Regions from separate parts of the Paradevosia tibetensis genome, predicted to be linked through region 2. Evidence: predicted binding sites of a transcription regulator. Region 2 holds the regulator's gene; each other region holds the start of a gene.

Region 1 (10,225 bases), 250 kb from region 2:
GCGACGCACGGCGCCGAGGACATGTAGCGCTCGATCTCTTCGCGCATGCCGGCGGATTCGGTTTCCTTGTAGCGGCGCTCGAGGTTGCCGATCACGCCTTCGAAGGGCTTGGTGGTCTTATAGGTGCGCAGGCCGTCGTCGTAGACGAAATTGATCTGCGTCTTGCCGGTGCCGTAGAGCAGGGCCTGGCGCACGTCATCGGAGAGATCCTCCCACGCAGATCCGGTGGAGGCGCCATAGTGCCGCGCCACCGCTTCGAGCGTCTGCAGGTAGTAGGGAGCCGAAGTCTTGGACCATGGCAGGATGGCGCCGTCGCGCAGCGACAGCGATGCGTCCGGAACCACAAGGTCCGGGTCGATCTTGCGCTCGGTGCCCAGGCCATCGCATACCGGACAGGCGCCGAACGGGTTGTTGAACGAGAAGAGGCGCGGCTCGATCTCGGCAATCGTGAAGCCGGAGACCGGGCAGGCGAATTTTTCCGAGAACGTGATGCTCTTGGCCGAACCATCGGCCTCCTTCTCGTCGGCGTATTCGACCAGCGCGATGCCGTCGGCAAGCTTGAGCGCCGTCTCGAAGCTTTCGGCCAGGCGCGAAGCGATGTCAGGGGAAACGACCAGGCGGTCGACCACGACTTCAAGGTCATGCTTGAGCTTCTTGTCGAGGCTCGGCGCGTCCTCGATGTCGTAGAACTCGCCGTCGATCTTGACGCGCTGGAAGCCCTTGCGCATCAGGTCGTTGAGTTCGCGCTTGTACTCGCCCTTGCGGCCGCGGATCATTGGCGCGAGGAGGTAGAGACGCGTGCCTTCGGGCAGGGCTAGAACCTTGTCTACCATTTGGGAGACAGTCTGGCTCTCGATGGGAAGGCCGGTGGCGGGCGAATAGGGGATGCCGACGCGCGCGTAGAGCAGGCGGAGGTAATCGTAGATCTCGGTGACGGTGCCCACGGTCGAGCGCGGATTGCGCGAGGTGGTCTTCTGCTCGATCGAGATGGCCGGAGAGAGCCCGTCGATCTGCTCGACATCAGGCTTCTGCATCATTTCCAGGAACTGGCGCGCGTAGGCCGAGAGGCTCTCGACATAGCGCCGCTGACCTTCGGCATAGATGGTGTCGAACGCCAGGGAGGACTTGCCCGAACCCGACAGGCCCGTCATCACGATCAGTTTGTCGCGCGGCAGCCGCAGGTCAACGGACTTGAGGTTGTGCTCCTTGGCACCGCGGATGACGATTTCACGATTGTTGGCGTCGGGCATATTCTGGTCCACGGCTCTATGCCGCTCCGTCGAGCGAAGCGAACGTACGGGTAACGATGCGGTCTGATCCTGGCTGGCAGCCAAGATCGGGAGATAGGCGCGCCGGCGCAGTTTCGCAAGCCAGGCTTGTTTAGCGCAAGGTGGCCGCCGCAGTCCCATCAATCTCGTCGCAGCCCGTGCCGGGCCACGATGCGGCAATATACTAGCGGAAAGAACATAAGCGGAACAGGGTGGATTCGGTCAAGGGTGAATCCACGCAGATCACATCTGCAAAGCGCCCAGATTACTTGACATTTGCTGACATTGACGGAACATATAGAGAACAATGCGGTCTGCGCCTGTTGAAACCTCAAAACAGGGCGGGCGCGGACAGGTGCAACCGCATAAAGTGCGCCAAACGGCGGAGCCGGTGGCTCCAGCCAAACGAGTACGGAAGGACAGGCGATGGCGGGCAGCGTAAACAAGGTCATCTTGATCGGCAATCTCGGTAACGACCCGGAAGTGCGCTCGCTGCCGAGCGGCGGCAAGGTGGTGAACCTGAGCGTGGCGACGACCGATACCTGGCGAGATCGCAATACCGGCGAGCGCAAGGAGCGGACCGAGTGGCACCGTGTGGTGATCTTCAATGAAGGTCTCACCAAGGTAGCCGAGCAGTATCTGCGCAAGGGCAGCAAGGTCTACATCGAAGGCGCGCTGCAGACGCGCAAGTGGCAGGACCAGAGCGGCCAGGACCGCTATTCCACCGAGGTGGTGCTGCAGAACTTCAACTCGAACCTGACCATGCTCGACGGTCGCGGCGACAACGAGGGCGGTGGCTTCTCGGGTCCGCGCGGCGGCGAGGGCGGGTTCGGCGGTCAGTCCAGCGGCGGTGGCGGCCAGAGCCGCCGTCCGTCGAGCACGCCGGCGTTCGAATCCGGCGGAATGGATGACGATATCCCGTTCTGAGCGAACGAGATCGGAATTGAAAAAGGGCGGCCGCAGGGCCGCCCTTTTTCAATGGTGGCCGGCTTTTCCGCCGGATTACTTGGCGAAGGGGACCTTGGCGCGGATGGTGTCGCCGGTGGCGTCATCCACGACGAGGAACTCGACCATGATGGCGTTGTCGAGGAGCGAGATCGACGAGGTGATCGTCATGTCGCGCTTGGCGGCCTCGTCGCGCTCTTTTTCCCGGAGGTTGAAGACGACGCCGTTGCCTTGGCGCTGGCCGATCGCCGTGCCGGTAAACGAGGCATTGGAGGTCATGACGGCCTCGTAGCGCCGCTTGGCGTCGATATAGGCGACCGTGCCGTTAACGGCGAGGTTGCTGCCCGCGAGGGTGCAGCGGCCGGAATAGTTGATCTTGGTGTTGTTGTTGGCCGCCGTCAGGTTGAGCTTGCAAACCACCGTCTCGGTGTTTGCGCCCTGCAACTGACCGCGCCCTTTCCAGTCACCCAGGTAGCTGCCCAGGAATTCGATGTCGGCCTGTGCAGCCATCGCGGGGGCAGCAGCGCCCGCGACCATCAGACCAGCGAGCGCAAGAGCGCGCCACAGGGGTCCGCCGTTGTTCATTTCTTGATGCCTCCAAGAGGATGAAAGAATTTGCCCCCAGCTACGAGCAAGGCCGGGAGAATAAACACATCTCCGATCAGTGCCAGAGCGAGGGTTATCACAAACAAAGAACCGAACAGCGCGACCTGCGGCAGTCCGGAGGTTGCGACAATGCCCGTGCCGGAGCACAGGATGATCGTTGTCGCCACGATTGCCCCACCGATACGCTCCATGGTGTGTCGCACCGCGTCGCGATGTTCACGCCCTTCCTCCCGGCGAGCATGCAGGTAGTGGGAGAGGAAGTGCGTCGTGTCGTCGACCGCAATGCCGAAGGCGATGGTCAACGAGAGGACGGTGGTGAGCTGCAGGCCAGCGCCCGACCACCAGAGATAGGCTTCGGCGCCGAGCACCGGAAAGAGATTGGGAATTGCCGTCGCCATGGCGACCCGCAACGAGCGGAAGGCAAAGCCGATAAGGAAGAGGTTCACCAGCACGCTGAAGGTCAGGTCGAGCTGGAGGCCCTGGACGATATTGTCGGTGGCAAAGGCGGTGAGGATGCGGAAGCCGCCGATCTCGGCGCCCTTGATACCGGCAGCCTCGATCTCGGCCTGTGTCGTGTGCACCAGGTCCTTGAGGGCCTCGGAATCGATGATGGTCGGCATGAACCCGGTCACCAGGGCCTGGGTGCCATCGTCGGTGATGAAGCGGCGCTTGAGGAATTGCCCCACAGAATCGAAGATGTCCTGCCGCGTGAAGCCGGAATCCTCGTAGTGGACGAAACTGGCCGCAGAGATGACCTTGTTCTGTCCAAGATGGCTCTCGAGTATCCGGTGCACGGTACGGATGGTTTCGAAATCGCCGTCGGTGACGTCCGAAACGCCGTCCTTGAGCGGTACGCGGACATAGATGGGGGCAACGCCGCCGACGCCGGCGTCGATATCAACCGCCGCGTCGAGGGCCGAGGAATCCCTGGCGACATAGTCCTCGAATGCGAAACGCGGTTCGACCAGGAAATAGGGAACGAAGAGGGCGGCGGTGACAACGATGGCTCCGGCGGCCATGGCGCGGCTGAAGCGCGTGGCGAGGAACCAGGAGAGCTTCATCGGTGCAGTCAGCACGAAGCCGGTTTGCGGCGGAATCCTGAAGCCGAGGCGAATGGCCAGCTTGAGGACGAGCGGCAGGAACGTCATCAGGCAGACGAAGCTGAGCAGCGAAGCGATTGTACCTGCTATGGAAAATTCCTGGATGCCCTGGCCCGGGGTCAGCGAGAGCGAGGCGAACGAGACCAGTGTGGTGAGCATGGTCAGGGCACTGGCGGGCCCGACGACTTTCACCGTGGTGTCGACGGCCTTGTAGGGATCCATGCCGTCGCGCCAGTAGGCCAGCCAGTTGAAGATGAAGAACAGGCTTTCGGCGAAGGCAATCACCAGCACCAGCGTGGTGACGATAATGGTGAGGAACGAGAACGAGCCGAAGAACAGCAGCACGATACCCATCACCCACATCACGGCGATGAATGGCGTGGCTGATACCAGGATGGCGCCCCAGAAGGAGCGCAGGCTGACCAGGGCGATTAGGGCGCCAAGGGCAAAGCCGTAGATGGTGAACTTGACCTGGTCGTCAACCGCCGCATTGAGCATCTCGGCGGTCCACATCGGCGGGCCGGTCAGTTCGATCTGGATGCTGTCACTGGCATATTGGGCCGCAACATCCTTGAGCTGGGCAATCATCTCCTTGGTGCCGTCGCCGCGGGTCATTTCGGCATTGGGGAAGAGGATCATCACGATGCCGGTGAGGTCCGGCGTGATGAGGTTGCGCATCAGCGGATCGTTCTGCTGGAGATCGCTCAGCGCCGCGGCGACTTCCTCCCGGCTGGTCATGCCCTCGGGCACGGCGGGTACCGACCCGCCATATTCGCTTGGCCGGCGCAGGGTGAACGGGGACATCGTGCCGGCCGCGTAATCGTTGAGTTCGAGGTCGAACGCAAGGTTGCGCAACTGCTCGAGCACGGCCGGATCGGTCAGGTCAGGAGAGGACACCAGGAAATAGATGTCGTTCTCGAAGGTGCCGAAGGTCTGGGAGAGGCGTTCGTAGGTGTCGTACTCGGCACCGGAATGCGCGAAGATGCGCATGAGATCGCCATCGACATTGGCGCGCGGGATCTGGCCAACGGCCAGCACGGTGAGTGCGATCACCGCCGCAGCGAGGAGGCGCGGATATTTGAGCGTCAGAAAGCCGAGATGTTCGAGGCCGAAACCGATTGACCGGGTCCGCCAGTAATGAACCAAGGACCGCCCGATCGACAACGGAATCAACTCCCCCACGAAGAAGCCCCAACAGGGGGGCTTTAGTACGAGCTCAGGGGGCTTCCGTCCAGCACCGGCATGGGGTTATGAGCCCGGAATTGCGGGCCGCCGCAGCTATTTCGGCGGCCCGCGTCCGATCAGGCTGCCAACTTGGCTCTGTTGGCGAGGAGAACGTCGCGCACGCTACGCGGTTTGCGGCCCGTCAGGACCTCAACGGCATCGGTGACGATGGCGTGGTAACCCTGTGCGGTGTCCAGGTCGAACTGAGCGGCAATACCGATGAACGCCTCGGGTACACCGGCGGCGCGCAGGCCGGCGCGGAAGTCTTCGCCAGAGAGGGCGACAGCCTCCACGGGTTTGCCCGACAGTTCACTGAGCAGCGCTGCGACCTCGGCCTGGGTCAACGCCTCGGGGCCGCCGACGTCATAGATGCGCTTGCCTTCTGCCAGCAAGAGTGCGCCGGCGGCTGCGGCCGCGGCGTCGTCATGGGCGACAGAGGCTCGGCCCGCTTTGCCTTGGGCATGGTAAAGCTTGCCGCTGGCGATGGCTGCGCCCGCCGACTGCAAGATACCTTCGGCGTAGAGATTGTTGCGAAGCGAGGACCAGTCTGCCTTTCCCGCGGCGAGGCGCGCCTCGGTCCAGAAATGGTCGTCGGGGATGACGCTGGCGGGATCGGCGCTCGGGTAGGGCGCGGTAAGGCTCGTATAGACGATGTGGCTGACGCCGGCTCGCTCTGCCGCGTCGATGGCGCGGATGTGCTGGGCCTTGCGACCGCCGGGAATGCCCACGGTGTCGGTGCTGATGAGAAGCAGGCGGTCGACACCCTTGAAGGCCGCGTCAAGGGAAGCCGTATCATCGAAGCTGCCGGCCCGCACTTCTACGCCTTTGGCGGCGAGGTCCGCGATCTTGTCCGGGCTGCGGGTCATGGCGACGATCTTCTGGGCGCCGCGGGCGAGCAGCTGGTCGACGGCCTTGCGCCCGAGATGGCCGCTGGCGCCCGTGACGAGCAGGGTTGTATTGGCGAAATTTGCCATGGGAGTCTCCGTTCGTGGAAGCGCTGCACAGGGCAGTCGCTCGCTCTCTGTTGAAAACTAGGTCTCTAAAAGAGATTGCCTTCGATATAGCGGCGACGTATCCAGGGCGAAAGAAGGCACTTTCGCCGCGGAAGGTCACCGCGCGGTAACCGGGAGTTTCAGATGTCAGATGATGCCGCCAGGCTCGAAGCCGTGGTCACTCAATTTCGGAAGGCAGGGATCAACGGCGCACTGGCTGATTGTCCCGTGCGCGGCATACTCGACAAAATAAGCGACAAATGGAGCATGCTCATCGTGCTAGAACTAGCGCCAGGGGCGATGCGCTTCAATCAGATTCGGCGAGCAATTCCCGATATTTCCCAGAAGATGCTGACGCAGACGCTCAAGGAGCTGCAGCGCGACGGGCTGGTTTCCCGCACGGTTTTCCCGACGGTTCCGCCGGCGGTGGAGTACGAGCTGACAGAACTCGGCGTGTCGCTGCTGCGGCCGTTCTCCATTCTCGTCGAATGGGCGGATGCGCGATACCAGCAGATCGAGCGGGCGCGCAGCGACTTCGACGCGCAAGCGGTCGCCTAACGGGCGTTAACAACTCAGCAACCGGATTTGGGTCCGGGCCAGGAATCGCCTATATCATGGCCATGTTGGCAAACATCGAATCAGCCCAGTGACAGATATCCCTGACGACGCGAACGGCGCTGCGACGCCTTCCGATATCGCTCTCGTTTCCATCACCGACGAAATGCGCAAGTCGTATCTCGATTACGCCATGAGCGTGATCGTGAGCCGCGCGCTGCCGGACGTGCGGGACGGTCTCAAGCCGGTGCACCGGCGCATCCTGTTTTCGATGAACGAGCAGGGCTACGAGTGGAACCGGCCCTACAGGAAGTCGGCCCGCGTGGTCGGCGACGTTATCGGTAAGTATCACCCGCATGGCGACGCCGCCGTCTACATGTCGCTGGTGCGCATGGCGCAGGATTTCTCGATGGGCGTCACGCTCATCGACGGGCAGGGCAATTTCGGTTCGGTCGACGGCGATGATCCGGCCGCCATGCGCTACACCGAAGTGCGCATGGAGAAGGTCACGGGCTTCCTGCTCGAGGATCTCGACAAGGATACCGTCAACTTCAAGGACAACTACGACGCCTCCGAGCGCGAGCCTGTCGTCCTGCCCGCACGGTTCCCGAACCTGCTGGTCAATGGCGGCGGCGGCATCGCCGTGGGCATGGCCACCAATATTCCGACGCACAACCTGCGCGAAGTCATCGACGCCACGCTGCTGATGATGGACAACCCCAGCGCGACGATCGACCAGATCCTCGAAGTCATGCCCGGGCCGGATTTTCCGACCGCAGGCCTGATCCTCGGGCGCTCGGGCATCCGCCAGGCCTATGAGACCGGGCGCGGCTCGGTGCTCATGCGCGGCAAGGTGGCGATCGAAGAGGTCCGCAAGGAACGCGAAGCGCTTATCATCACCGAGATTCCCTATCAGGTGAACAAGGCGCAGATGATCGAGAAGATCGCCGAACTGGTGCGCGACAAGCGCGTCGAAGGCATCTCCGACATGCGCGACGAGTCCGATCGCAACGGCATGCGCGTGGTGATCGAGATCAAGCGCGACGCGCTGCCTGACGTGGTGCTCAACCAGCTCTATCGCTACACGCCGCTGCAGTCCTCGTTCGGCTGCAACTTCGTGGCGCTCAACGGTGGCAAGCCCGAGCTGATGAACGTGCAGACGATCCTGTCCGCCTTCATCGCCTTCCGCGAGGAAGTGGTAACGCGCCGTGCCAAGTTCCTGCTCAACAAGGCGCGCGATCGTGCCCACATCTTGGTGGGCCTGGCGGTCGCGGTGGCCAACGTTGACGAAGTCATCGCTCTTATTCGCGCCGCGCCCGATCCGGCGACGGCGCGTGAGCGGCTGATGGTACGCAACTGGCCTGCCCGCGACGTGGCGCCGTTGATCGCCCTTATCGACGATCCGCGACACCGGATCGAAGAGGACGGCACGTTCAAGCTCTCGGACGAGCAGGCCCGCGCCATCCTGGCGCTGACGCTCTCGCGCCTCACGGCACTCGGCCGCGACGAAATCGGCAACGAACTGGACGGGCTGGGCAAGGACATTGCCGAGTACCTCGATATCCTGCGTTCGCGCGAACGGGTGCGCCAGATCATCCGCGACGAACTCGTCGAAGTCCGCGAGCAGTTCGGGACCGACCGCAAGACGGTCATCGAAGAGAATTTCGGCGACCTCGACGATGAGGACCTGATCGCACGCGAAGACATGGTGGTGACCGTCACGCATGGCGGCTACATCAAGCGCGTGCCGCTCAACCAGTACCGCGCGCAGCATCGCGGCGGGAAGGGGCGCTCGGGCATGGCCACGCGCGACGAAGATTTCGTCTCGCGCCTCTTCGTCACCAGCACGCATACGCCCGTGCTGTTCTTCACCTCCCGCGGCATCGTCTACAAGCTCAAGGTCTGGAGGCTGCCGCTGGCCGCTCCCCAGGCGCGCGGCAAGGCGCTGATCAATATCCTGCCGCTCGAGCAAGGCGAGCGCATCACCTCGATCATGCCACTGCCCGAGGACGAGGAGAGCTGGCAGAACCTGGACATCATGTTCTCGACCACGCGCGGCACGGTTCGCCGCAACTCGCTGGCCGATTTCGTGGAAGTGCGCCAGAACGGCAAGATCGCCATGAAGCTGGACGAGGGCGATGGCATCGTGGACGTTGCGACCTGTTCGGCCAACGACGACGTGTTGCTGACCACCGCACAGGGCCAGGCGATCCGCTTCCAGGTCGATGAGGTTCGCGTCTTCAAGGGGCGCGACTCCACCGGCGTGCGCGGCATCGCGCTGGCCGAGGGTGACAAGATCATCTCGATGGCCATTCTCCACCACTTCGAGGCCAGCCCGGACGAACGTGCGGCCTACCTCAAGATGAGCCGAGCCGTCCGCGGCGAGGGCGAGTCGGAGGAGGGTGGTTCGGAGGATGCCGAGGAAGCCGTGGCCGGAGAGCTCTCCCAGGAGCGCTATGCGGCGATGAGCGCGGCCGAGCAGTTCATCCTCACCATTTCCGAGAATGGCTACGGCAAGCGCACTTCCAGCCACGAGTACCGGATCACCGGGCGCGGCGGTAAGGGTATCGTCGCGATGGCGGTCAACAAGCGGAATGGCGAGCTCGTCGCATCCTTCCCGGTGCTGGACGAGGATCAGATCATGCTGATCACCGATGCCGGCCAGACCATCCGCATTCCGGTGGGTGGCGACAAGCCGATCCGCATCGTCTCGCGCGGTAGCCAGGGCGTGATCGTGCTCGATACTGCCGATGGCGAGCGCGTGGTGTCGGTGGAGCGCATCAGCGAACCCGAGGACGAGGAAGGCGAGGGCGGTGGCGAAGAAGCGCCGGTCGCCGAGGAATAGGTTCCTCTCGAGTTATAGGGCCGGCGATCCGATCGCCGGCCCTTTCGTTTTGTGCCAGGCTTGCTAAGCCTGCGAATCCTCTGCTAGCTTTCCCCAATCGAAACCGCGAACCCAAGGAGGGCTACGTGCAGCTATTTTTTTGGCACCACCGTCAGCGTGGCCCCGTCTTCGCCCTGCGGCACATCTGCTTGCAGGGCTGACCTAAGCGGTTCCTGACGTCCATTTCCCGTCGTGATCGACCTGGTCTGCCCTTAGTGGCGTTCGGCTGTCTGGCTGAATTGCCTTTGGGATTTTCTGGCGCGCTGCGCCACACCGGGAAGACGAAAAATGGGCTCCATCAGCCTCCGCAATGTCAGCATCACCGCAACCGATCCGCTTTTCGCCGGACTTGATTTTGTAATCGCCGAGGGCGATCGCGTCGGCCTTGTCGCCGGCAACGGTCGCGGCAAGACCTCGCTTCTCAGATGCATGACGGGCGAGGGCGAACCAACCTCGGGCGAAATCGTGCGTTCGCGCGGCATGCGCGTCGGGTTCGTTGAGCAGGACGTGCCCGAAGCGTTGCTCGACCTCACCCTCCACGAGGCTGTGCGACGCGCGCTACCGCCCCATCAGCGCGAAGACGAGACCTGGCGGGTGGATGTGGTGCTCGATGAGTTCGAGACGCCGCAGGACATGCGCGAGCGACCTGTG
Region 2 (10,225 bases):
CACCACAAATGCGCCGCCCGTGATCGTCAGCGAGGGCGACGCCGGCCAGCCCGACCGCGTGATCGAAACGCTGCGAGGCGGCATCTCGGCGCGGCTCGACGCGGTGCTGGCGGAGCCTGCGGCGGGCATTGCGCGAGCGGTGATCAATGGCGACCAGAGTGCGGTGACCGAAGAGGCGCGAGAGATCATGGCCACGGCTGGCCTCGCGCACGTCCTTTCCATTTCCGGCCTGCATTTAACGCTGGTGGCCGGCGGGGTCTATTTCGCGCTGCGCCTGCTGCTGGCGGCGCTCGGCGGCGGCGCGGGACGTTTCTCGGCCAAACGCCTCGCGGCCATCGGCGGGATGATTTCCGCGCTCCTCTACTTTTCGATCTCTGGCGGCAACGTGGCGGCGATGCGTTCTACAATCATGATCCTCCTGGTGTTCGGGGCGATCCTCGCGGGACGCCGGGCGCTCACCATGCGAAACGTCGCCATCGCCGGGTTTCTCGTGATCGTCACCGACCCCGCCAGCGTATTCCGCCCCAGCTTCCAGCTCTCCTTTGCCGCCGTGGTCGCGCTGGTGGGAACCTATGAATCCTACCGGCCACGGATGGATCGGGAGCGATCCACGGTGCGCAAACTCGCCTCCTACTTCCTCGGTATTGCCGTAACGAGCCTGGTGGCTGGGGCGGCGACGGTGCTGTTCTCGATCTATCATTTCCAGCAGACGTCCCCGCTGGGTGTCGTGGGCAACCTGATCTCGCTTCCCCTGGTCGGCTTCGTGATGATGCCTGCAGCGCTCCTCGGCGTTCTAGCCATGCCGCTGGGGCTAGAGTGGTTGCCCATAACCATCATGGGCTGGTCCATCGACTGGATGCTTCAATGCGCAGCCGTGATCGCTTCATACAGCCGCCACGTCAGTGCCAGCCCGTTGCTGACGCCGGTTTCGCTTGTGATCGGTCTTGTCGCGCTCGCCTGGTTCGCGTTTCTAAACAGCCCCTGGCGCTTCTTGGGACCGGCGGCGGCGCTCCTTGCCGTATCACTTCTGACGCTCGACAAACCGCCCGATGTGTTGGTCGCAGATACAACGCAGGCCGTCGCCGTCCGCCAGGAAGGCGGCATGGGCCTCGCCTCAGGCAAGGCCAATTCCTTCGCCGTCGAAATCTGGCAGGAGACGTACTCGGAGCCGATTGAGAAGCTGACCGATGGACTTTTGTGCGACGCTCTCGGCTGCATCGCTCACGGGAAGGGCGGTTTCACGGTGGCTGTTGTACGTGATCAGGCCGCCTTCGGCGAAGATTGCCGCGCGGCAGACCTGGTTGTGACCCGCCTGACGGCGCCACGCTATTGCAGGGCCGCAACCACGGTTATCGACGCAACCGACCTGCGTCGGGGCGGCGTTCAATGGTTGCGCTGGCTGGGCGGAAGCTTCGAGATACGCCCGGCCATCACCGGGCTCAATCGCCCCTGGAGAGTCGCGCCACCGTGACCCCGGCCGCGGGGATGGTCTCGGACCCCACGACATAGTCCGCCTCATCGTCGGCCTTAACGAGCGTAGCGGGACCTGTGCCATAGTTGAAATAGACCCGGAACCCGTCGCGGACCCGGCAACGAACGCCGGCGGGCAGGTTGAGGGTGGGCAGGTTTGCTTCGTCCAGCATGCGGTCGATGACCCGCTGCATGAGCGAGCGGTCGCCGCTGGCGGCAAGATAGAACAGGCGGCCCTGAGAGACGAGCACGGGAAAGCCCTCCTCGTCCTCGAACTCAACTTCAGCGCGCGTTTCCAGCCGCTCACGCCAATGCCTCACCGCGCCGCCTCCGCGCACCGACACCTCGATCGCCGGATTGGTGCTATCCACGCGCACGACCTTGGCGTCGAGCATGTTGCGGGGGAGGTCGGGAGCCAGGCCCGACGGTATGGTGAAATTGCCAGTCTTCGAGCCCGTGCGCGGGCCAATCAGGAGATGTCCCTCGTAGTTGGCGAGGGCCGTGCGCAACTGGTCGCTCCAGGCGAAAAGCGCCGGGATGATGACGAGGTCGTAACCGGCAAAGCTGTCAGTCTGGGCCGAGAGAATGTCGACATCGACGCCACGCTTGCGCAGCGGCCCATACGCGGCCTTGACGTGGGCGTGGTGAGAAAAGCCCTTGGCCTGCGGCTGGACTGACCAGGCCCATTCGCTCTCATAGTCGTAGACGATGGCGACACGCGCCTTGCGCGCCTCGCCGCCGATGCCGGTGCTCTTGAGTTCCTGAGCGACCTGCAGCGCTTCGTTGTAGGCCGGCGCCGGTTCGCTGTCGGGCCGGAGCAGGCCGGCATGCATCTGCTCCTGGGCGGAATGATATTGGCGCCAGCGGAAATAGGACACCACCTCAGCCCCATGCGCGAAGGCCTCCCAGGCCCACAGGCGCGCCATGCCGGGCAGGGGGTCGGGATTGTAGCTCGCCCAGTTCACCGGCCCGGGTTGCTGCTCCATGATCCACCAGCGCCCGCGCCCGACGGAGCGATAGATATCGTGCTGGAGCCCCTGGGCATCAGGTTCGCCCTGGCGCAGGAACTGTGCCTTGACCTCAGGGCTCTCGTCGCTGACGTCCAGATGCCCGATCGGGTAGGAGTCCCAACTCGCCACATCGATGGTCTTGGCCAACTCATAGTGGTCGAAATCGGTGAACCGACCCATGAAATTGTGGATCACGGGAAGGTCCGGCCGGGCAGCCTTGAGCAGGTCATACTGGACCTTGTTGAAGGCGGCGACCTGGTCGGAAGAATAGCGCCGGAAGTCGAGCGACGCGTTCGGGTTGGGCTCGGTGACGGTCAGCAGGGGCAGGTCGATCTGGTCGAAGTCGTTGTATTCCATCGACCAGAAGATATTACCCCAGGCTTCGTTCAGCGCCTCGACGGTGCCGTAGCGCTGCCGAAGCCAGGTGCGGAAACCCTGTCGCGCCGCTTCCGAATAGGAAAGCGTGGTGCTGTGGCACCCGTATTCGTTGTCCGTCTGCCAGCCGCCCAGCGCCGGGTGCTGGCCGACATGGTCGATCAGCAGTTGGGTGATGCGCGCGCATTCCTGCCGGTAGCCCTCGTGGGAGAAGCAGTAGTGGCGGCGCGAGCCGAAATTGCGTGGACGTCCGTTCTCGTCGACCGCAACCATATCGGGATGCTTGTCCATCATCCAGCGCGGCGGGGTAGCAGTTGGCGTGCCGACGATGACCTTGAGTCCGTGCCGGCCCAGCACATCCATTGAGCGCACCATCCAGGAAAAATCGAGTTCTCCCGGCCGCGGCTCGAGCTTGGACCAGGCGAACTCGCCGATGCGGACGAAGCCGATGCCGACTTCCGCCATGCGGGCGGCGTCACTCTCCCACCGCTCTTCAGGCCAATGTTCGGGGTAGTAGCAGACGCCGAGGGTGGGAGCGGTCATCGCACAGAGCTTTCAGAGCTTGATCAGGGGTTCAGGCAGGCCGGGAACATCGACGTCGAGCGCAAAGATGCCGCCGGCATGGACATCTGCCGCCAGTTCTTCGGCCGACATATGTTCTCGGGCCGTAGTGATGTAGAGGGTCTTGAGGTCCGGACCGCCAAAGGCGGGGCACGTGACGCGGCTGGTGGGAACCTCGACGATCCGGTCGATCGATCCGTCGGGCGCGTGGCGGACCACGCAATGCCCTTCCCAGCGTGCGTTCCAGAGGTAGCCTTCCGAATCCACGACGGAGCCATCGGGGAAGCCGCGATCGACCTCGGCAAACAGCGACCATTCGCCGATCGGCCCACCGGTCGCCGGATCGATGGAGCGCTTAAGAATGCGCTTTGTCGGCGTATCGGTGAAATAGGCGGTGCGCCCATCGGGGGAGAAGCAGATCGAGTTCGGGATCGTGATGCGATCGAAAAGCAGTTCGACCTGGCCGTCGCGATACTGATAGACCGCGCCCATCTCCGGACCGTCGTCGCCCTTGCGGCTCATCGTCCCGATCCAGAAGCCGCCGGCGGGGTGGACGCGGCTGTCATTGGGACGGTTGCCGACCTTGTCGGCCTCAAGCGAAGCGATGAAGCGCTTGGTGCCAAGATCGAGATCGAGCTCGACAAGGGCTCCCGCCGTTGCGACCGCGAGACGGTTCGCATCAATCATCGCGGCGGCCGTGGCGCGGTCATCGAACGTGAAGCGCTCGAGGATTTCTCCGCTCGCATCGGCGCTCAGAAGCGTGTTGTTGAGGATGTCGAACCAGTAGAGCCGGTCGTTGAACCGGTTCCAGAACGGCCCCTCGCCAAGCTCGCACCGGCAATCGATGAAGAGTTCGGCCTTGTCCTTGCTCATTGCGCCTTGCTCCGGTCATAGGCAGCAACGGCTTCGCGCGCCTTCTCGCCCACTTCGGCGGCGGCGCGGCCGGGTTTGTAGAGGAAGGTGCCCAGGCCGAAGCCGGTGCAACCCACGGCAAAGAACTCGCCGAAATTGTCGGGGTTCGCCCCTCCGACTGCGTAGACAGGCATGGTCGACGGCAGCACCGCCTTGATTGCCTTTATGCCCTTGGCCCCGAGCACTTCGGCCGGGAAGAACTTGAGCCCGGTGGCGCCAGCGCGAATGGCCTTGAAGGCTTCGGTCGGGGTGAAGACGCCGGGATAGGATTTGAGCGTGAGCCGGACGGTTTCCTCGATCACCTTGCGGTTGGCGTCGGGGGAAACGATGAACGTACCTCCGACCTCGGCAACTGCCTGGACATCACGCCGGGAAAGCACGGTGCCGGCCCCGATCATGGCATCATGCTGGAACGCATCGACGGCCAGCTCGATGCTGCGCACGGCGTCGGGCGAATTGAGGGGCACCTCGATCATAGTGATCCCGGCTTCGATCAGCGCCCGGCAGACATCCACGCTCTCGTTGGGCGTGATGCCGCGCAGAATGGCGATGATTTCCCTGCGTTCAGTCATGCTAGAGCCTTTCTGGCAGTCTTTAGTCCGGCAATGGTGGCGTCGGTGGCATCAACGACCCGGCCGGCGATGCCGATCCGGGAAAGTGCCCTGGCATAGAGGGCGCAGAGACCCGTGCTGCCGATAAGCGGCACTTCAGCTCCGGCGATCCAGTCTCGCTGGCCTCCGATTTCCGCTCCGATGAGAAGGCCCGAAAGGAAGCCTGCGCACCAGTCGGGCCCGCGCCCGGAAAGCAGGGAGCCCGCCCGGACCTTGAAGAGCGTCGCTGTGAGGCGCTCGGGGGCATCAAGACCCATCGAAAGACCCGCATCGAAACCCTCGTCGCGCCCGGGACCGTCAAGCTCCCCCTGCAGGGAGTGGCGCAGCACCGAATGCGTCTTTAGTACTTCGAAGAGTTCGCCGGTCATCACGGTCGTGAAACGCTCGACGCGGGTGCCGCTGAGCGTGGCCCATTTCGAATGCGTCCCCGGCATGATGACCAGGCCGGAAAATCCAGGAACGAGCGCCGAGAGTCCGAGCAGCTGGGTTTCTTCCCCGCGCATCACGTCCTCGGCGCCGGGTGCCTTGAGGCAGACTCCGGGAAGGATGCGTGGTTGGAGGGCACTGTCGGACATTTCAGGGCGGACGGCGCTGAAGATCAGGCCAGCCAGGTCGGCCGGAGCGTCGAGGTAAGGAGCCTCGATCCAGCCCTGGCGGGCGCCAGCCATTCCGCAGATCACGACATCGCCGCTGCTCGGATCGACGCCTTCGAGAAGCCCTGCCAGCACGCCCGGATAATCCTCGCGGCCCAGCTTGCCCATGCCCCGGTCCGAACTGCGCGAAAACGTGACGTTGCCGTCACTGGCAATACCCCAGGCCCGCAGGTTGGAGGTTCCCCAATCCACCGCGATCCACTCGGCCACGTCCATACCCAAGTCAATTCCTCCCTGGCGCCGTGCCAGGGTTGCAGGCGCGCGGGCCGTACCTAACCCGATCACTGCGGCGACTTCCAGCCCAGTGTTTGAAACCGTACAAAACTTTCCATTTGCCGGAGTGTTTTCCCGCACACTTTCCCGGACGATGTTCTATAACGAGCCTCGCATTGATATACGTGCCGCAAGGCGCGGGCGGAGGAACTTTACGATGACGGGGAACAACGGCGCGAACGGTGCCGGCAACAAGCTGCGTTCGCGCGCCTGGTTTGACAATCCGGACAACCCGGACATGACCGCGCTCTACCTGGAGCGCTATCTCAATTTCGGCATCTCGCGCGAAGAGCTGCAATCGGGCAAACCCATCATCGGCATTGCCCAGACCGGTTCGGACCTGTCGCCCTGCAACCGCCACCACATCGTTCTGGCCGAGCGCGTGCGCGAGGGCATCCGCGAAGCGGGCGGCATCGCCATCGAATTTCCGGTGCATCCAATCCAGGAAACCGGCAAGCGACCGACCGCAGGGCTCGACCGCAACCTCGCCTATCTCGGCCTCGTCGAAGTGCTCTACGGCTATCCGCTCGATGGCGTCGTGCTGACGATCGGCTGCGACAAGACCACGCCGGCCATGCTCATGGGCGCGGCAACGGTCAACATTCCGGCGATCGCTCTTTCGGTCGGCCCCATGCTCAACGGCTACTTCCGTGGGGAGCGAACGGGCTCGGGCACCATCGTCTGGAAGGCCCGCCAGATGATGGCGAAGGGCGAGATCGACTATAAGCAGTTCATCGACCTGGTGGCTTCGTCGGCGCCCTCGACCGGCTATTGCAACACCATGGGCACCGCGACCACGATGAATTCGCTGGCCGAGGCCTTGGGCATGCAGCTGCCGGGTTCCGCCGCCATCCCCGCACCGTATCGCGACCGCCAGGAAATGGCCTATCGCACCGGCAAGCGCATCGTCGAGATGGTGCACGAAGACCTCAAGCCCTCCGATATCCTGACGCGCGACAACTTCCACAACGCGATCGTGGTCAACTCGGCCATTGGTGGGTCGACCAACGCGCCGATCCACATCAACGCCATCGCGCGTCACATCGGTGTCGAACTCGATATCTCCGATTGGCAGAAGGAAGGCCATCAGGTGCCGCTGCTGGTGAACCTGCAGCCGGCCGGTGAATATCTTGGCGAAGACTACTATCATGCCGGCGGCGTGCCGGCAGTGGTCAACGAGTTGATGGGGCAGGGCCTCATCGCGGAAAACGCACCGACCGTGAACGGCAAGAGCATCGGCGAGAACTGCCGCGACACGCCGATCCAGGATGACAAGGTCATCCGCAAGTTCGACAATCCGCTCAAGGCGGAGGCTGGCTTCCTGGTTCTCGGTGGCAATCTCTTCGACAACGCCATCATGAAGACCAGCGTCATCAGCCAGGAATTCCGCGATCGTTACCTGAACAACCCAGCCAGCCCCAATGCTTTCGAGGGCAGGGCTGTAGTCTTCGACGGTCCGGAGGACTACCACCACCGCATCGACGATCCGGCACTGGCAATCGATGAGTTCACGCTGCTCTTCATGCGCGGCGCCGGCCCCATCGGCTATCCGGGTGCTGCCGAAGTCGTCAACATGCGGCCGCCTGCGTACCTCATCAAGCAGGGCGTGACTTCGCTTCCCTGCATTGGCGACGGGCGCCAGTCAGGTACTTCGGGCTCGCCCTCGATCCTCAACGCTTCTCCGGAAGCGGCTGCGGGCGGCAACCTCGCCATCCTGCGCACCGGGGACCGCGTGCGGATCGATCTCAACACCGGCGCTGCCAATATCCTCATCTCCGACGAGGAAATCGCTCAGCGTCGCCAGGAACTGGCAGCCAATGGCGGCTACCAGTATCCCAAGAACCAGACGCCCTGGCAGGAGATTCAGCGCGGCATCGTCGACCAGCTCGGCAGCGGCGCCGTTCTCCGTCCCGCCGTCAACTACCAGCGCCTGGCCCAGACCGCCGGGCTGCCCCGCGACAACCACTGACGCCGGCACAAAACAGCGCCGCCGCCGGATCTCCCCGGCGGCGGCGTTTCAATTTCGGAGCGGAACGCTCAGTACTTGCGCAGCAGGCCGACCAGCCGACCCTGTACCTTCACTCGGTCGGGGCCGAAGATGCGGGTTTCGTAAGCCGGGTTGGCGGCCTCGAGAGCGACCGAATTACCCTTGCGGCGCAGGCGCTTGAGAGTAGCCTCTTCATCATCGACGAGAGCCACGACGATCTCGCCGGTTCCGGCTGAGTCCTGCTTCTTGATCAGTACGGTGTCGCCGTCGAAGATGCCGGCCTCGATCATGGAATCGCCGCGCACTTCGAGCGCATAGTGCTCACCCGGCCCGAGCATCTCGGGCGGCACGGCAATGGTGTGGCTATGGGTCTGGATGGCCTCGATCGGGGTGCCGGCTGCGATACGTCCCATCACCGGCACTGCAACAGGCCGGCCACTTTCGGCGACCGACACCAGTTCCGTCCGAGGCGGGGGCGCTGAAACCTTGCCAAGGTTGCCCTCGATGACATTGGGCTCGAACCGCGCCTTGCGCCCGCCAAGCGACGGGTTCATCGAATCCGGAAGCTTGATGACTTCGAGCGCTCGCGCCCGGTTGGGCAGGCGGCGAATGAAACCACGCTCCTCAAGCGCCGTGATCAGGCGATGGATACCGGACTTGGACGCCAGGTCGAGCGCATCCTTCATCTCGTCGAACGAGGGCGGGATGCCGGTTTCCTTCATCCGTTCGTGGATGAACATGAGCAGTTCGTGTTGCTTGCGCGTCAGCATCGGCGGCCCCAACAGAATCAGAACAAAGACTGAACTTGTTATATGTGTTCCAGTTATGTTCTGCAACAAAACGGTGAAGAAGCCGTTATCGCACCCCTTCATGTGCCGCCGAAACGCTTGACGGGACCGGGAATTTGGGTCGATCTCTGGCCGGAAGCCGCCCCTGACGGGCGATTTCGAGTGTGCGGAGCGTCAAGTGCAACCAGTATCCGTGAGCCGCGTGTTTGCGGCGCGCCTACCACGACTAGGCATGGCGCTACTTTTCGCGAGCATGCTCGGAGCTTGTAGTTCGGAGCCTTCGGCGCCCTCGATCGCAATATTTGGCTCGTTCTTTCCAGCCTGGATCATCTGCGCGGTTCTTGGTGTGGTCTTCGCCGTCATCGCGCGGCAATTGCTGATCATTCTCGATATCGACGGGTATCTTCCACTGCCATTGCTGGTCTATCTGTGTATGGCGATTGGTGGGGGTACCGGCTTCTGGTTCCTCTGGTTCGGCGGAATTCCGCAATGAACGGCGGGCATGTCATCAAGAGGCTGATTGGCCTCGTCATTGCCGTGGTCAGTTTCGTAGCGGCGGTCGTGGGCATCTATTTCTCGCTCAACGAGATCAACAGCTCGCCGCGAACCGACGTCGCCGAGATCTCGGCACCCACAATCCACGTTTCGCCCACGGTTCCCGGTCGCATCGTTTCGATCGCCGTCCAGAACAATGCGAGCGTCAAAAAGGGCGACGTGCTCTTCCAGATCGATCCGCAGCCCTATCAGCTTCGCCTCGACCAGGCGCAGGCCGAGCTGCGTGCCGCCCAGTCCGAGGTCGAGCAGGGCGGGCGCAATATTGCTACGGCCCAAAGCAACGCCGATGTCGCCGCCAAACAGATCGAACGCGCGCGCTTCAATGCCGAACTCGCCCGGCAGACCCTGGAGCGCCTAGAGCCGCTCCTGCCAAAGGGATACGTGACGGCCCAGCAGGTGGACCAGGCGCGAACCGCCTATAGCGACGCACAGGTCAGTCTTGACCAGGCGCTCCAGCAGTCGCAGGGCGCGACACAGGTCATCGGCACGCTCGATACCCGCAAGGCCCAGGTCGACGTGGCCGAGGCGACGGTGGCCCTTGCGCAGCGCGATCTCGACAACACGACCGTGCGCGCGCCGTTCGACGGGAAGGTGACGGGGCTCGAGATGGCATCCGGCGAGTATGTGATAACGGCCCAGTCCATCTTCACGCTGATCGACACTTCCGGTTGGGAGGCGGTGGCCTTCTTCCGCGAAACCGAACTCGACGCCATCCGTCTCGGCAGCCGGGCCGATGTCTTCGTGATGGCGGACCGATCGCGGCGCATCCAGGGAGAGGTCGAAAGCATCGGTTGGGGTGTGCGGTCGGAGGAATCGGCCAATATCCTCGGGCTGCCGATCGTTTCCAGTTCCCTCAACTGGGTGAAGGTGGCCAAGCGTTTCCCGGTCTACGTCAAGCTCCACGATCCGCCGGCGGACCTGATGCGCATCGGCTCGACCGCCATCGTCATCGTCGGCCAGCCCCCGAGCGAAACCGATGCTGTATCGACCGCCCACTAGACCGAGCTTCGCCAGGATCGTCTGGGACGAA
Region 3 (10,225 bases), 180 kb from region 2:
ACGTGGGCATGGTCGAGTTCGACAGTTTCTACGTCTACATGCCGATGCACCTGGCCCAGGACTACTTCAAGATGTACGACGATGTCCTCAAGCCAGGGGTCGAACCACCCGATCCCATGGCGACGGACGAGGAGATCGACGCGGCCTACGAGCGCCAGTATCGGGCAAGCGCCATCGAGATTTTCATCGACAACCCCGACGACATCAACACGATGCGCGAACGGTTGCAGAATACGCCCGGGATACGGCCGATGATCCTTTCGGACTGGCAGCAGCGCAACGAGACGTTCTTCTCGGCCCTTCAGGTCGAGCGGGTGGTGATGTTCACGATTCTCTCGATGATCGTGCTTGTGGCGGCATTCAACATCATTTCCAGCCTCGTCATGCTGGTGAAGGACAAGGGCGCCGACATCGCCGTCCTGCGCACCATGGGGGCCACGCGCGGTTCGATCATGCGCATCTTCTCGATCACCGGCACGGCGATCGGGGTCATCGGCACGCTCATCGGGTTCGTGGCGGGCGTGCTGATTGCGTCCAATGCCGAGGCGCTGCGCGCCGGCATTTCCGAGCTCATCGGGGTGCGGCTCTTCCCGCCGGAAGTGTTCTTCCTCTCGTCGCTTCCCTCCAAGATCGATCCCTTCGAGGTAACGGTCGTGGTGGGGCTGGCTTTGCTGCTCAGCTTCCTGGCGACGCTTTATCCGGCCCTGAGGGCCGCCCAGTACGATCCGGTCGAGGCCCTGCGGTATGAGTGATACGCAACTGGTTCTGCGGGGTGTCCACCGCCACTATGGCGACGGCGACACCATCGTACGGGTTCTCGAATCCGCCGACCTGACGGTCAAGGGCGGTGAACTGGTGGCGCTTGTGGCGCCCTCGGGCGCAGGCAAGTCGACCCTCCTGCACATCTCGGGCCTGCTCGAGCGGCCCCAGCAGGGTGAGGTCGAAATCCTGGGCGTGCCGACCAGTCATCTGGGCGACCGCGCGCGCACCATGCTGCGTCGCACCACCGTCGGCTATGTCTACCAGTTCCATCATCTGCTGCCCGAGTTCACGGCCCTCGAAAACGTCTCGATCCCGCAATTGATCGCGGGCAAGAGCCAGGCTGATGCCGACAAACGCAGTCACGAACTCCTGGCGATGCTCGGTGTGGACTCGCGTGCCGCACATCGGCCGGCCGAACTGTCGGGCGGCGAGCAGCAACGCGTCGCCATCGCGCGCGCGGCGGCGAACCATCCCCGCGTCGTGCTGGCCGACGAACCGACGGGCAATCTCGATCCTGCCACCAGCGATCTGGTCTTCGAGGCGCTGCGTCAGCTTATCCGGGACGAGGGCGCCGCAGCCCTTATCGCAACCCACAATCACGACCTGGCCCGCCGCGCCGATCGCATCGTCACCCTTCGTGACGGCCTGGTGCTTCCGCACACCCTCTAGGCCTCTCCGGCCATCTTGCGCTTTGGTCCTGTTGTTCGTTGCGTGAACAGCGGGGAGGGCACCCGATTTGATTCAAATTTTAACGTTTCGTTACCCTTTTAACCTCGCGAACACCCGTGTTCCTGGACATGAACGAATAGAGAACATATAAGAACGGAACAGCAACAAAGGAGCTTTGAAATGATCATCGGTTTCATCAAGGACCTGTTCGCCGTTCTCGCCCTGGGTGCTTTCACCATCTCCGCGCTCACCTGGATGGATGTGTTCTCCCGACTCGTGTGAGGGTTGTGAATTGATCGTGAGGCGCAGTTGGTTCTGCGCCTCCTGGATGTAAAAGATACGTCCACACGGAATATCGTTCATGCCCGGTCCAGGTTTCATTCATCTGCACGTCCACTCGGCCTTTTCCCTTCTCGAAGGGGCCATCCAGCTCGCCAAGATTCTGGAGCTGGCCAAGGAGGACAAGCAGCCCGCGATCGGCATCGCCGACACTAACAACCTCTTCGGCGCTCTCGAACTCTCCGAAAAGGCCACCAGCAAGGGCATTCAGCCGCTGATCGGGTGCGAGCTGGCGCTCGATTTCTGGACCGCCGACGATCGCGGGCCCGAACGCGGCAATTTCGGCAAGGGCGGGGTTGTGCTCATGGCGGCGACCGGTGAGGGGTTCTCCAATCTCTCGCGTCTGGTCAGCCGCGCTTATCTGGAAGGCGAGAACGGCAGGGCCGCCGCCAAGATCGGCTGGCTCGATCGTGATAACCTCCAGGGCATCATCTGCCTGACGGGCGGGCCGGAAGGATCAGTCGATCCCTTCTTCGCCAGTGGCCTTGAAGCCCACGCCCATTCGCGGCTCGATCGGTTGCGCGAGCTGTTCGACGACCGGCTCTATATCGAGTTGCAGCGCCACGGACGCCACAACGAGGCGCTCGTTGAGCCGCAGCTGCTCGACTACGCCTATAAGCGCGGCGTTCCGATCGTTGCCACGAACGAGCCGTTCTTCAAGTCGCGCAAGGATTTCGAGGCGCATGACGCGCTGCTGGCGATTGCGGGCGGCACCGTGCTCGCCCAGACCGAGCGGCGCAAGCTCTCGGACCAGCACTATTTCAAGACGCGCGCCGAGATGATGGAGCTCTTCGCCGATCTCCCCGAGGCGCTCGACAGCACCATCGAGATCGCGCAGCGCACGAGCTACCGGCCGCGCACGCGCGGGCCGATCCTGCCCAAGTTCGCCGCTGCCCCGGGGGTGAGCGAGGATGAGGCCGTGGCCGCCGAAGCGGCAGCGCTCGGGAAAATGGCGCGTGATGGCCTCGCCAAGCGGTTCGAGGTCAACGGCCTGGCGCCGGGTTGGACCGCCGAGCAGTATCATGAACGGCTCGAGTTCGAGCTCGGCATCATCCAGAAGATGAAGTTTCCCGGCTACTTCCTCATCGTGGCCGACTTCATCCAGTGGGCGAAAGGGCAGGGTATACCCGTTGGCCCCGGCCGTGGTTCGGGCGCCGGTTCGCTCGTCGCCTGGGCGACGACCATCACCGACCTCGACCCGCTCCGCTACAACCTGCTCTTCGAGCGCTTCCTCAATCCGGAACGCGTCTCGATGCCCGACTTCGATATCGACTTCTGCCAGGATCGCCGCGAAGAGGTGATCCGTTACGTGCAGCAGAAATACGGGGCCGAGCAGGTGGCCCAGATCATCACCTTCGGTACGCTTCAGGCGCGCGCTGTGCTGCGCGACGTGGGCCGCGTACTGCAGATGCCATACGGCCAGGTGGATCGCATCTGCAAGCTCGTTCCGGCCAATCCCGCCGATCCCTGGACGCTGGAACGTGCCCTCGCCGAAGTTCCGCAATTGCGGGCGATGCGCGACGAGGACGAAACCGTCTCCCAGCTCCTCGAAATCGGCCAGGCGCTCGAAGGGCTCTTCCGCCACGCTTCGACGCATGCTGCCGGCATCGTGATCGGCGACCGCCCGCTCCAGGAGTTGGTGCCGCTTTACCGCGATCCGCGCTCGGACATGCCGGTCACCGAGTACAACCTCAAGTGGGTCGAGCCCGCTGGGCTAGTGAAGTTCGACTTCCTGGGCCTCAAGACGCTGACGACCATCAGCTACGCCGTCAAGATGATCAACGGCGAGAACGGCACCTTCGACATCGACAAGATTCCCCTCGATGACGAGGCGACCTACAAACTTTACGCGGGCGGGGACACGGCGGGTATCTTCCAGTTTGAAAGTCCGGGCATGCGGCGTGCCCTTATCGACCTCAAGCCCGACCGCATCGAAGACCTCATCGCCATGAACGCGCTCTATCGGCCCGGCCCGATGGATAACATCCCCAGCTTCTGCGACCGCAAGCACGGCCGCGAGCAGGTGGAATACCCGCACGAGGCCCTCAGTTCGGTGCTCGATGAAACCTACGGAATCATCGTCTACCAGGAGCAGGTGATGCAGATCGCCCAGGTGCTCTCGGGCTATTCGCTCGGCGAGGCCGACATGCTCCGCCGAGCCATGGGCAAGAAGATCAAGGCCGAGATGGACGCCCAGCGCGTCCGATTCCGCGACGGCGCCATCAAGAATGGCGTCTCGGAAGCCCTCTCCGATACGATCTTCGATCTTCTCGCAAAGTTCGCCAACTACGGCTTCAACAAGAGCCACGCGGCCGCCTACGCCTGGGTGTCCTATCAGACGGCCTACCTCAAGACCCATTATCCCGAGGAATTCCTTGCAGCCTCGATGACCCTCGACATGGGGCTCACTGAAAAGCTGGCGGATTTCCGGCGCGAGGCCCTGCGCCACAACATCACCATCGTGCCTCCGTGCGTGAACCAGTCCGAGGCGGTCTTCTCGGTGCGAGACAAGAAGGTCCATTACGGCCTGGCCGCGGTCAAAGGCATCGGCCGGCAGGTGGCCGACCATATCGCAGAGATTCGGGGCGATCGCCCGTACGCGGATCTCGCCGACTTCGCCACGCGCGTCGACCCCAAGATCGTCAACCGACGCACGCTCGAGACGCTGGTCAATGCCGGCGCCTTCGATTCCCTGGTTTCGCGGCGCGAGCAGGCCTTTGCCGCAATCGACTCCGTGCTGGGCACCGCTCAACGCGTCGCGTCTGACCGCAACGATGGCATCGTGGACATGTTTGCGTCCGACAAGCCTGAGCCGATCATCCTGCCTGAGATGTTCGAGCCCTGGAGCCTGGCCGAGCGGCTGGAGCGTGAGTACTCGGCCATCGGTTTCCATCTCTCGGCTCACCCGCTCGACGCCTATACCGATCTCTTCGAGAAACTGCGCGTGCAGCGCTGGGGCGATTTCGAGCGTGCCGTCAAGGAAGGGGCGCGGGCGGGGCGTATTGCGGGCACGCTGTCCTCGCGGCAGGACCGACGGACGCGCAAGGGCACGCCAATGGCCATTCTCAACCTCTCCGATCAGAGTGGCGGCTACGAGTGCATCGCGTTCTCCGAGCAGATTTCGCTCTATGGTTCGGTGCTCGAAACCGGTCGTTCGCTGATCCTCGAGGTCGAGGCGGACGAGCGCCCGGATGGGATCAGCCTGCGCTTGATCAAGGCGGAATCGATCGACGGCGCTACCGAGAAGCTCGGGCGCCAGCTCACCGTGTTCCCGGAGAGCGAGAAGTGCCTGCCGGCCATTCGCGCCCAGCTCAAGCCGGGTGGTGAGGGGGCAGTGACGCTCATCGTGTCGCGCGATGGCGGTGCGCGCGAATACGAGATCAAGCTTCCGGGCAGCTTCAAGCTGACGGCGGAGGTGGCGGGCGGCATCAAGGCCCTGGCCGGGGTAACCGACGTTCGCCTCAATTAGCCGGTTCGGCGCCACTTTCCGGTTTCGAACCAAGGTGCGGCAGTGATATCTCCTGATGGGCGTTTTGCTCGCGGGGGACAAACATGTTCGATCTGCCGACCATCATCACCTATCTCGGTGCGTGTTTCGTGCTGGCCATAGTGCCGGGGCCGACCGTGACCGTCATCATTGCCAATGCGCTGGCGCGCGGAACGCTCGCCGGTCTTGCCATCGTGCTCGGTACGCAAATCGGGCTCGTCACCATGATCCTGGTCGTGGCGACCGGGATGGAGGCGCTCGTCAGTTTCATGGGTTGGGCCTTCGACTGGATCAAGCTGGTCGGCGCGGCGTATCTGATCTGGCTCGGCTTCAAGATGCTGCGCAGCAAAGGCGAGCTCGGCACGGCCAAGGCCGTCAAAGATAAGTCCTTCATGGCCATCGTGCTCGAAGGGTTCTTCGTCATCTGGGCCAATCCCAAGGCGCTGATCTTTTTCGGGGCCTTCATTCCGCAGTTCGTAAAGGTCGAGAGCCCGACCTTTCCGCAGATCATGGTCCTCGGCTTCTTCTTCATGCTCGTCGCCGGTTCGACCGATTCCATCTACGCCATCATTGCGGGCCGTGCCCGGGGGCTGCTGAGCACGGCTCGCGTGCGCCTGCTCAATCGCGTTTCCGGCGTTATCCTCATGGCCGGCGGCGTCTGGCTGGCCCTCCAGAAGCGAGCTTGAGAGTTTGAGCATCCAACTCCTGAGCGCGGCGGCGCGGCCCGACCTGCGGCCCGCCGCCGAAGCGCTTACCGCCGCGCTCTATCCGCCTTACATGCAGCACGACACGGTCTCGAACTGGGCCTGGGAGGCGCTCTACGATCCGCAACTTGCCGACTATCAGACGATTGCCGTCGACGAGGCGGGCGTGGTGGTTGCCCTGGGGAACGCCATTCCGTTCCTTTGGGAGGATGGCACTGAACTTCCTGATGAGGGATGGGACGCAGTGCTTGGAGGCGGCGTGTCCGACATGCGTGCAGGCCGCAAGGCCAATGCTCTTTCGGCTCTCTCGATCGTCGTTGCGCACTCCCAGCGTGGATCCGATCTTGCCGATCGCATGCTGGGCGCGATGAAAGAAGCGGCGCGGGCCAAGGGGCTTGGTGCCCTGGTTGCCCCGGTCCGTCCGACGCGCAAGGCCCAATACCAATTGCAGTCGTTCGCGCAGTATTGCGGGTGGCAGCTGCCGGACGGCGCGCCATTCGATCCCTGGGTGCGCAAGCACTGGCGTTTGGGCGCGCGCATCGTGAAGGTTGCACCCCGCTCGATGGTGATTCCAGGCACGTTGGCGCAATGGCAGGAATGGACGGGCCTGCGGTTTCCGCAGAGCGGGGAATACGCCTTCGATGGTGGCCTGGCGCCGCTGTCGGTCGATGTGGAACGTGACCAGGCGGTCTATGTCGAACCCAATCTCTGGATGCAGCATCAGCTTTGACCTCGCCGTGTTCGATCTAGCCAGCCTCACCACCTTCATTATCGCCGCCTTTGTGGTCGTCATCGTCCCGGGCATCACCGTTTCGGCCATCGTCAGCACGGCCCTGGCGCGCGGGTTCAAGGCCGGCATGCTCATGGAACTGGGAGCGCAGGTCGGCCGGCTTTCCATGGTGATCCTAGTGGCGATCGCGCTCGAGGCCGTCACGGCAGCGGTCAACGCGTCCTTCTTCTGGATCAAGCTGGGCGGGGCGGCCTATCTCGCCTGGGTCGGCTGGGGGTATCTGAGCTCGCGGAGCTCGATCTCCGTAGACAAGTCACACACCGAGCGTACCGCCTGGCGGCAGGTCGTATCGGGCTTCTTCGTGCTCTGGAGCAATCCAAAGGCGTTCCTGTTCTTCGGGGCCTTCCTGCCACAGTTCGTCAACCCGATGCATCCGGCCTGGCCGCAGGTGCTGGTGTTGGGGCTGATCGAGATGGGCGCCGCGCTCATCACCGATACAGGCTATATCGTGATCGCCTCGCGGGCCCGGCATCTGCTGACGGGCCAGTTGGCGTTGCAGGTCAATCGTGCGGCCGGAGCGATCCTGATCGGGGCGGCCCTCTGGCTTGCCTTGCAGCATCAGGCGTGACACAACCCGCCCAACAACGAAAAACCAGGCGGGGGACGTCAATGTCGCGGCTTGTCGGCTTTTATCCGGGCTCGTTCGATCCGGTCACCAATGGGCACCTCGACGTCATCGAACGGGCCTGCAAGCTGGTCGACAGGCTGGTAGTCGCCGTTGGCACCCATCATTCAAAGGCGCCGCTTTTCGCCCACGAGGATCGCATGGAGCTGTTGCGCCAGACCGTGGATCCCATCGGAAAGCGTACCGACACCGTCATCGACGTCATCGAGTTCGATGGCGTCATGGTCCTGGCGGCGCGCGAGGCGGGGGCCAAGCTGGTCATCCGTGGCCTGCGCGACACCACCGACTACAACTACGAAATGCAGATGGTCGGGATGAACGCCCAGATGGCGCCCGACCTCCAGACGGTTTTTGTGCCCTCCAGTCCGCATGTCCGGCACATCTCCGCCACACTTGTGCGTCAGATCGCCCAACTGGGCGGTGACATTGCCGCTTTCGTTCCCGCAATCGTTCTTAAGGCCCTGAAAAACAAATGAGCGCTGCTGCCTTTCCGCGCGTCGATCGCTTCATCGGCATTCTTGCATTCGCCTTCGTGGCGGTCATCGCCAGCGCGCTGGGCGTGCCCCAGGCAGCCCAGGCCCAGCAGACCGGCACCCCGCACCTGATGCTGCAGCTCAAGGACGGCACCGTCGATATCGAGCTGCTGCCGAACCTGGCGCCCAAGCATGTCGAGCGCATCGTCACGCTCACCGAGAAGGGCTTTTACGATGGCATCGTCTTCCATCGCGTGATCGACGGCTTCATGGCGCAGACCGGCGATCCGACCGGCACCGGCATGGGGGGCTCGGATCTTCCCGACCTACCGGCCGAATTCTCGAGCGAGCCGTTCGTTCGTGGTGTCATCGGCGCGGCGCGCACGCAGGACCCGAACAGCGCCAATTCGCAGTTCTTCATCATGTTCGCCGACGCGCCGCACCTGAACGGTCAGTACACCGTTTTCGGCAAGGTGGTTGCGGGCATGGAGTTCGTGGACAATATCAAGAAGGGTTCGCAGGCCGATAACGGCGCTGTCACCGATCCGGACAAGATCATTTCCGCAAAGATCGAATACAAGTAACCCCGAACCTTCAGGAGATCTCTCATGGCCGATTACGCCGATCCCGAAAATACCCTGGTCATCGAGACCACCAAAGGCAACGTCGTCATTCAGATGCGACCGGACCTGGCTCCCAACCACGTAGAGCACATCAAGAAGCTCGCCCGTGAAGGCTTCTATGACGGGGTGGTGTTCCATCGCGTGATCGACGGCTTCATGGCGCAGACCGGTGATCCGACCGGCACCGGTATGGGCGGCTCCAAGTACCCGGACCTCAAGCAGGAATTCAATGCCGAGCCGCACGTTCGCGGTGCGGTTTCGATGGCCCGCGCCCAGAACCCGAACAGCGCCAACTCGCAGTTCTTCATCGTGTTCGACGATGCCCGTTTCCTCGACCGCCAGTACACGGTCTGGGGCAAGGTCATCGAGGGCATGGAAAATGTCGACCAGATCAAGCGCGGCGAGCCCGTTCAGGATCCGGACAAGATGGTGTCGGTCAAGGTCGCTGCCGACATCGCCTGATGATGCGCGCCGCGGTTGACGCGGCGCTGTTGATGGCGTGGGCTTTACGGCCCGCGCCATTGCATTTCTTCGACGCGGCACGCCGTGCCCGCGTCCTGCACGGTTCCCGATGCGCGTAGACGATTTCGATTTCGAGCTCCCCAACGACCTGATCGCCCTTCACCCGGCCGAGCCCCGCGATTCCGCGCGGATGCTGGTGGTCGAGCCGGGGAGGGGTATGGAAGATCGCGTCGTCACTGATCTCGTCGACATCCTGCAGCCGGGCGACGTGCTGGTGGCCAACGATACCAAGGTGCTGCCGGCCGATCTGCGCGGCATCCGCGTGCGTGGCGAGAACCGCTCGTCCGTTGCCTTCAACCTCCACAAGCGCGTGGACGCGCGCACCTGGAAGGCCTTTGCGCGCCCCGCCAAGCGGCTCGCCGAAGGCGATCGGCTTGAACTGGGCAATGGCGAGCAGGAGCCGCTGCTGGCTACGCTCTCGGAAAAGGGAGAGGGAGGGGAGGTTACGCTCACCTTCGACCTGTCCGGCGCCGAGCTCGATGAAGCCATCAAATCGCATGGCGCGATGCCGCTGCCGCCCTATATCGGGGCCAAGCGCGACCTCGAGGAGCGCGACAAGTCCGACTACCAAACCGTCTATGCCCGCCACGACGGGGCAGTGGCGGCGCCGACGGCTGGGTTGCACTTCACCGAGTCACTTCTCGAACGTCTCGCCGCCAAGGGCGTGGCCTTCGAGCGCGTGACGCTCCATGTCGGGGCAGGGACGTTCCTTCCGGTCAAGGTCGATGACGTCAAGGACCACAAGATGCACGCCGAGTGGGGCGTGATCGACGAGGATACGGTATCGCGCATTCTCGCCGCCAAGGCCCGTGGCGGGCGGATCGTAGCCGTCGGAACGACGAGCCTGCGCCTGCTCGAGAGCGCGGCGCGCGCGACCGGCACCCTCGCGCCCTTTTCCGACGACACGGACATCTTCATCACGCCCGGTTTCCGGTTCCGCGTGGTCGACGTCCTCATGACGAATTTCCACCTGCCGCGCTCGACGCTGTTCATGCTGGTGAGTGCGTTCGCCGGGTTCGAGACGATGCACGCCGCCTATCGGCATGCGATCGAAAACCACTATCGCTTCTATTCCTACGGCGATTCCTCGCTGCTGTTCCGCGCCGACCTGCCATCGGACGCCGGGACGAACCAGTGAGCGCGGACGGGGCGGGCGGGGTTTCGCGCAGTCCCGTCGAGCGCTACACCGACCGCATGGTCGCTGCCTTGCAGCGGCTGGAGGCGAGCGACG

Evidence for each region. The regulator LexA, encoded in region 2, represses DNA repair genes until DNA is damaged. The targets are predictions, from matches to a motif close to TGTTCNNNNTGTGTTCNG.
Region 1: a site for LexA is predicted at 1,558-1,575, ahead of FNA67_RS11340 (single-stranded DNA-binding protein). Genes of this name have one in related genera too.
Region 3: a site for LexA is predicted at 1,560-1,577, ahead of dnaE (DNA polymerase III subunit alpha). Genes of this name have one in related genera too.

What each region holds. Positions count from the first base shown of each region.
Region 1 covers NZ_CP041690.1:2,329,920-2,340,144, reverse strand. Annotated here, with positions in the region: gene uvrA (excinuclease ABC subunit UvrA) at 1-1,250, opposite strand, end outside; gene FNA67_RS11340 (single-stranded DNA-binding protein) at 1,695-2,195, shown strand; gene FNA67_RS11335 (hypothetical protein) at 2,271-2,798, opposite strand; gene FNA67_RS11330 (efflux RND transporter permease subunit) at 2,795-5,065, opposite strand; gene FNA67_RS11325 (NAD(P)H-binding protein) at 5,221-6,117, opposite strand; gene FNA67_RS11320 (winged helix-turn-helix transcriptional regulator) at 6,280-6,693, shown strand; gene gyrA (DNA gyrase subunit A) at 6,782-9,535, shown strand; gene FNA67_RS11310 (ABC-F family ATP-binding cassette domain-containing protein) at 9,863-10,225, shown strand, end outside.
Region 2 covers NZ_CP041690.1:2,077,325-2,087,549, forward strand. Annotated here, with positions in the region: gene FNA67_RS10115 (ComEC/Rec2 family competence protein) at 1-1,471, shown strand, start outside; gene FNA67_RS10120 (beta-galactosidase) at 1,440-3,398, opposite strand; gene FNA67_RS10125 (SMP-30/gluconolactonase/LRE family protein) at 3,411-4,289, opposite strand; gene FNA67_RS10130 (2-dehydro-3-deoxy-6-phosphogalactonate aldolase) at 4,286-4,900, opposite strand; gene FNA67_RS10135 (2-dehydro-3-deoxygalactonokinase) at 4,897-5,808, opposite strand; gene FNA67_RS10140 (IlvD/Edd family dehydratase) at 6,023-7,834, shown strand; gene lexA (transcriptional repressor LexA) at 7,903-8,622, opposite strand; gene FNA67_RS10150 (YtcA family lipoprotein) at 8,873-9,133, shown strand; gene mdtN (multidrug transporter subunit MdtN) at 9,130-10,194, shown strand; gene FNA67_RS10160 (FUSC family protein) at 10,172-10,225, shown strand, end outside.
Region 3 covers NZ_CP041690.1:2,260,984-2,271,208, reverse strand. Annotated here, with positions in the region: gene FNA67_RS11015 (ABC transporter permease) at 1-752, shown strand, start outside; gene FNA67_RS11010 (ABC transporter ATP-binding protein) at 745-1,431, shown strand; gene dnaE (DNA polymerase III subunit alpha) at 1,793-5,239, shown strand; gene FNA67_RS11000 (LysE family translocator) at 5,323-5,943, shown strand; gene FNA67_RS10995 (hypothetical protein) at 5,948-6,691, shown strand; gene FNA67_RS10990 (LysE family translocator) at 6,699-7,319, shown strand; gene coaD (pantetheine-phosphate adenylyltransferase) at 7,361-7,852, shown strand; gene FNA67_RS10980 (peptidylprolyl isomerase) at 7,849-8,433, shown strand; gene FNA67_RS10975 (peptidylprolyl isomerase) at 8,458-8,934, shown strand; gene queA (tRNA preQ1(34) S-adenosylmethionine ribosyltransferase-isomerase QueA) at 9,044-10,132, shown strand; gene FNA67_RS10965 (exopolysaccharide biosynthesis protein) at 10,129-10,225, shown strand, end outside.